Regions from separate parts of the Advenella sp. genome, predicted to be linked through region 2. Evidence: predicted binding sites of a transcription regulator. Region 2 holds the regulator's gene; the other holds the start of a gene.

Region 1 (3,383 bases), on a different contig from region 2:
GGCGACAAATGATAATGACACATTCAGAGAAGACAGAGCGGGTCGCAGCAGCGGACCTGGATACCCGCAGCGGCAGCACCGATGCCCGTGCCGTTGCCGGGGGGGACCCGGCAGGCAGCACTGTGCTTGACTATACGGATGGAGGGGGTCTGCGTCCCTGGCGGCTCAGTGTGGCGCCGATGATTGACGTCACAGACAGGCATTGCCGCTATTTTCACCGTCTGCTGGCGCCCAATGCGTTGCTATATACCGAGATGATCACCACCGGCGCCCTGGTGTTCGGCGATGTACCAAGACATTTGCATTTCAGCGCTCAGGAACATCCGGTTGCTTTGCAACTGGGCGGCAGCGAGCCGGCGGCGCTGGCCCATTGCGCCCGGCTCGGGCAAAGTTGGGGGTATGATGAAATCAACCTCAACTGCGGCTGCCCTTCAGAGCGGGTGCAAAAGGGAGCGTTCGGCGCCTGCCTGATGGCCGAGCCGGCCCTGGTGGCCGATTGCGTCAAGGCGATGCAGGACGTGGTCAGCCTGCCCGTCACAGTCAAGCATCGGCTCGGACTGGACTACGATCAATCCTATGATTTCGTGCGTGATTTTGTCGGGCAACTGTATGAGGTCGGGTGCCGGGTATTTATCGCGCATGCGCGCAATGCGGTGCTCAAGGGGCTGTCTCCTAAAGACAATCGCCAGATTCCGCCACTGCGCTACGACGTTGTGACCTGGCTCAAGCGGGATTTTCCGGATGCGCTGTTTGTGCTCAACGGCGGCCTGAACACGCCTGACCTGATCAGTTCGGCGGTCGACGCATTCGACGGTGCGATGGTCGGGCGAGCAGCCTGGCACGAACCCTATTTGCTGCGTGACATCAGTCGACAGTTGTGGCCTGACACGCTGGTTGCCGATGACGCCACGATTGTGCAGCAAATGGCCAGCTATGCCCAATCTGAGGTGGCGCAGGGTGTTCCGCTGCGCGTCATTGTCAAGCCCATGCTTGGCCTGTTCAACGGACGCAAAGGCGCGCGCCAATGGCGACGCCATCTGTCCAACCCGGTGCAACTGGCAACACAGAACCCGGACGTCTTGCATCAGGCCTTTGCTTTTATTGACTAGCGGCACAGCAATCGCCCAATGGCCGGGCAAGAAGGGGGGCATGAAGAGGGAGTATGCCGTGCCTGAAAAATATGCACATCAATTGCGTATAATCAACATCGTTACATTTTTTTATAACAGATAAAATAGCTATATTAATCAATGCATTGTGTTGTTTTTCAAGGATTTGCACGAAGCCGAAATTACTTGAAATATCCTGATCAATACTATATATTGTGTTAAACCTAAAATAAAACACTATATATAGATTATAGTCGGTCCGGCTCCAAGCCGTTCCATCAACCATCATGGATATGCATACGCAATGAACAGCACACTCTTGGTCACCAAACGTGACGGCAGAAAAGAACCTATCGATCTGGACAAAATTCACCGCGTCATTGCGTGGGCGGCAGAAGGTCTGGATCATGTTTCGGTGTCTCAAGTTGAGCTCAAGTCTCATATTCAGTTCTACGACGGTATCAAGACTGAAGACATCCATGAAACCATCATCAAGGCAGCGGCGGACCTGATTTCACAGGCGACGCCCGATTACCAGTACCTGGCGGCGCGCCTTGCCATCTTTCATTTGCGCAAGAAAGCCTTCCAGCAGTTCGATCCGCCATCGCTCTACGATCACGTCAGCCGGCTCACCGAAATGGGCAAATACGACGAACATATTCTGCAGGACTACACACGGGAAGAGTTCGACGAGCTGAACAGCTATATCGATCACAGCCGTGATATGCGCTTTTCCTATGGTGCGGTCAAGCAGCTTGAAGGCAAGTACCTGGTGCAAAATCGTGTCAATCACGAAATCTATGAAAGCCCCCAGTTTCTGTATATTCTGGTGGCCGCATGCCTGTTCTCGAAGTATCCGAAAGACACGCGCCTGTCGTACATCAAGGGGTTCTATGATGCGACGTCGCTTTTCAAAATTTCCTTGCCCACGCCCATCATGTCGGGTGTGCGCACACCTACGCGTCAGTTCAGCTCATGCGTGCTGATCGAGTGTGGCGATAGCCTGGATTCCATTAATGCCACGACCAGCGCTATCGTGCGCTACGTATCGCAACGCGCCGGCATCGGCATCAACGCCGGTCGCATTCGTGCCGTTGGCAGTGCCATCCGCGGTGGCGAGGCGCAGCATACTGGGTGTATCCCTTTTTACAAGCACTTTCAGACAGCCGTCAAATGCTGCTCGCAGGGTGGCGTGCGCGGTGGTGCGGCCACATTGTTCTATCCCATGTGGCATCTGGAAATTGAATCGCTGCTGGTGCTCAAGAACAATCGGGGCGTCGAGGAAAATCGCGTCCGTCATATGGACTATGGCGTGCAGATCAACCGGCTGCTGTATCAACGCCTGATCAGAAACGGCGATATCACGCTGTTTTCTCCATCGGATGTACCGGGCCTGTACGATGCGTTTTTTGAAGATCAGAACCGCTTTGAGCAACTGTATGCCAAATACGAGCAAGACACGACCATTCGCAAGCGTACGGTCAAGGCAACAGAGCTGTTTTCATTGATGATGCAGGAACGCGCCGGCACCGGCCGCATATACATTCAGAACGTGGATCACTGCAATACCCACAGCCCGTTTGATCCGGCCGTGGCGCCCGTGCGCCAGAGTAATCTGTGTCTGGAAATCGCGCTGCCGACCAAGCCGCTGGAAGATATCAATGACGAGAACGGTGAAATTGCATTGTGCACGCTGTCTGCGTTCAATCTGGGCGCCATTGAATCGCTGGATGAGCTCGAAGGCCTGGCCGATCTGGCCGTGCGCGCGCTCGATGCCTTGCTTGATTATCAGGACTATCCGATAAAGGCCGCGTATATTGGCTCCATGAAGCGGCGTACACTGGGTATCGGCGTTATTAATTACGCCTATTACCTGGCCAAGAACGATGCCAAATATTCCGATGGCAGCGGTAATGCCCTGACGCACCGCACCTTCGAGGCGATCCAGTATTACCTGCTCAAGGCCTCGGTCGGGCTGTCCAAAGAGTTCGGCCCGTGCACGGCCTTTGATGAAACGACCTATTCCAAGGGTATTTTGCCAATCGATACCTATAAGAAGGATCTTGACGGCATTTGCAACGAGCCGCTGCATCTGGATTGGGAATCGCTACGCAAGGACATTACCACCCATGGTCTGCGTAATTCGACCTTGACGGCACTGATGCCTTCGGAAACCTCTTCGCAGATATCCAACGCCACCAACGGTATTGAACCGCCGCGCGGCCTTGTGACCGTGAAGGCTTCCAAAGACGGGATTCTGAAACAGGTGGTGCC
Region 2 (3,383 bases):
ACCCGTCAGGAACAGCACATCGAACTGATTGCTTCTGAAAACTACACCAGCCCGGCAGTGATGCAGGCGCAGGGCACGCAACTGACCAACAAGTACGCGGAAGGCTATCCTGGCAAGCGCTACTACGGTGGCTGCGAATTTGTCGATATCGCTGAAGAGCTGGCCATCGGGCGCCTGAAGGAGTTGTTTGGCGCTGAAGCGGCCAACGTGCAGCCGAACTCCGGTTCACAGGCCAATCAGGGCGTGTACATGGCGGTGCTCAAGCCTGGCGACACCGTGTTGGGCATGAGCCTGGCAGAGGGCGGACACCTTACACATGGCGCATCGGTCAATGCATCGGGCAAGCTGTACAACTTCATCCCTTACGGGCTGGACGAAAACGAAGTGCTCAACTACGATCAGGTTGAGCAACTGGCCAAAGAACACAAGCCCAAAATGATTGTGGCTGGCGCTTCTGCGTACTCCCTGACAATCGATTTTGAGCGCATGGCCAAAATTGCCCATGACAATGGCGCATACCTGATGGTCGACATTGCTCACTACGCAGGCCTGGTTGCCGGTGGGCAGTATCCGAACCCGGTTCCTTATGCCGATTTTGTCACGTCAACTACGCACAAATCCTTGCGTGGCCCGCGCGGCGGCGTAATCATGATGAAGGCAGAGCACGAAAAAATCATCAACTCCGCCATCTTCCCAGGCATTCAGGGTGGCCCGCTCATGCATGTCATCGCCGGCAAGGCCGTGGCATTCAAGGAGGCGCTCAGCCCGGAATTTGCCGACTATGCAAAGCAGGTCGTGGCCAATGCCAAGGTGCTGGCCGACACACTTGTCAAGCGTGGCTTGCGTATTGTTTCCGGCAAGACCGAAAGCCACGTGATGCTGGTGGATCTACGCGCCAAGGGCATTACCGGCAAAGTCGCCGAAGCACGCCTGGGAGATGCGCATATCACCGTCAACAAGAACGCGATTCCGAACGATCCGGAAAAACCGTTCGTGACCAGCGGCATTCGCTTGGGTACGCCGGCCATGACCACCCGTGGTTTTACCGAAGCCGAGGCTGAACTGACTGCAAATCTGATTGCCGATGTGCTGGACAACCCAGACGATGAGGCAAACATTGCTGCTGTTCGTGCTAAAGTAAATGAACTTACAGCGCGCTTTCCGGTTTACAAATAAACCGCGCGTTATCTCAACGCAATAACGTTATTGCACGGCACAGGACTTTAGCAAAATGAAATGCCCGTTTTGTTCACACCACGATACACAGGTTATGGACTCGCGGGTATCCGAAGAAGGCGACACCATTCGTCGCCGTCGCCGCTGTCTTTCCTGTGACCGGCGCTTTACCACATACGAACGTATCGAACTGGCCATGCCTGCCATAGTCAAGCGCAATGGCACCCGGGTCGAGTTTGATCCGGCCAAGCTGCAGGCCAGCCTGCGTCTGGCATTGCGCAAACGCCCGGTCAGTACCGAATTGCTGGAGCGGGCGGTCGCTCGCATCCAGGAATCACTGCTCAATTATCCGGAAAAAGAAGTCTCCACCGATCACATCGGTGAACTGGTCATGAGCGAGCTCAAGCAGCTGGATCAGGTTGCCTACGTACGGTTTGCCTCGGTCTACAAAAGCTTCCAGGACATCGAAGAGTTCGTCAACGCCATCAAGGAAATGCAAAAGCCGGTCAAGCCGCACAATGGTGGTCGCTCGGACGCCGTCGATAATGCCTGAGTGCTTGCGGCATGGCGCAGTGCGCACCGGCTCATGGGCACACTGACCCTTTATCATCGGAACATCGGTTTATGAATGATCAGGATTATATGGATCGGGCGCTGGCGCTGGCACGCAGCGTCATGTTCAGTACCAGCCCCAATCCGCGGGTGGGCTGCGTGATCGTCAACCAGGGCCAGATCCTGGGTGAGGGCGCAACCCAGCCGCCTGGCGGGCCGCACGCCGAGGTGTGCGCCATCCGCAATGCGCAGGCCAAGGGGCATGCGCTGGCGGGATCAACCTTTTACGTCACGCTGGAGCCCTGCAGCCACTATGGCCGCACGCCACCGTGCGTGGACGCGCTGCTTGCGGCAAAACCTGCGCGGGTTGTGATTGCCGCCAGAGATCCGAATCCGCTGGTCAGCGGGGCGGGCATTGGCAAACTGCAGGGCGCCGGCATCACAGTTGAAATTGGCCTGGGACTTGAGCAGGCACTGGAAATCAACCCCGGTTTCGTATCGCGCATGAGCATACAGCGCCCCTGGGTCCGCATGAAAATTGCCAGCACGCTCGATGGCAAGGTCGCCCTGAACAATGGCCGTTCACAATGGATTACCGGCGGCCAGGCGCGCGCCGATGGTCACCACTGGCGCGCCCGTGCCTGCGTTATCCTGACCGGCTCGGGTACGGTGCGCGACGATGATCCGCAGCTTACCGTGCGCGATGTAGCCACGCCCCGCCAACCCATTCGGGCCGTCATTGACAGCCAGTTTGCCATTGACGAAGACGCGAGGTTATTTGACGGCAATCCGGTGTGGGTTTTCGTGACCGAGTACAACGCTGCCAAGGCCGAACGCCTGGCCGCGCGCAACGTACGCGTGATTACGGTAAACGAAAAAAACAAGCATGTGGACTTGAAGGCCGTCATGGCCTGGCTGGGGCAGCAGGACATTAACGAGGTGCATGTGGAAGCCGGACCCGGTCTTAACGGCGCACTGCTGCAGGCCGGGTGCGTGGATGAACTGCTGGTCTACCTGGCCCCCACAATTCTGGGCGATGCCCGCTCGGCGGTTGCGCATACGCCGTTTAATGTGCTGGCCGACGCCTATCGCTTTGCGTTCTTCGATACCGCTGCCTGCGGCAAGGACATGCGCCTGCGAGCCAGGCTGCCCACGCGGTGGAATCAATTACAATTGCAATCGGGCGGCACAAAGCCCGATATGGAGTAAAGAATGTTCACAGGAATTATCAGCGGCGTTGGTCGCATCAGCCAGATCAAACCGGCCGGCAATAGCGCCGATGACGGCGTGCATCTGACTATCGAGGCAAACGACTTTGATCTGTCCGGGATCGGCCTGGGCGACTCGATTGCCGTGCAGGGCGCCTGTATGACTGTCGTGTCGTTGAGCGAAGGCGCTTTCCAGATCGATGTCTCGCGAGAGAGCCTGGACAAAACGACCGGGCTGGACAAGACCGGCGAAGTGAATCTGGAACGCTCACTCAAACTGGGCGATTCCCTGGACGGCCACCTGGTCTCTGGGCACGTAGATGGCATGGGGCAGGTCACGCGCTTTGAACAAGTGGGCGAGTCGCACGAGTTATGCATTCAGGTACCGACAGCGCTGTCAAAATACCTGGCTTATAAAGGCTCGGTCACAGTCAATGGCGTGAGCCT

Evidence for each region. Region 2 encodes NrdR, which represses ribonucleotide reductase genes. Its sites were predicted from a motif close to CACNANATNTNGTG; they were not measured.
Region 1: nrdA (class 1a ribonucleoside-diphosphate reductase subunit alpha) is a predicted target of NrdR. The motif match lies at 1,314-1,327, and genes of this name have one in related genera.

What each region holds. Positions count from the first base shown of each region.
Region 1 is NZ_JBQEAU010000140.1:3,497-6,879, reverse strand. It holds gene ACTIKR_RS18700 (ClcB-like voltage-gated chloride channel protein) at 1-12, shown strand, start outside; gene dusA (tRNA dihydrouridine(20/20a) synthase DusA) at 15-1,109, shown strand; gene nrdA (class 1a ribonucleoside-diphosphate reductase subunit alpha) at 1,414-3,383, shown strand, end outside.
Region 2 is NZ_JBQEAU010000069.1:16,476-19,858, forward strand. It holds gene glyA (serine hydroxymethyltransferase) at 1-1,176, shown strand, start outside; gene nrdR (transcriptional regulator NrdR) at 1,232-1,729, shown strand; gene ribD (bifunctional diaminohydroxyphosphoribosylaminopyrimidine deaminase/5-amino-6-(5-phosphoribosylamino)uracil reductase RibD) at 1,801-2,937, shown strand; gene ACTIKR_RS13135 (riboflavin synthase) at 2,941-3,383, shown strand, end outside.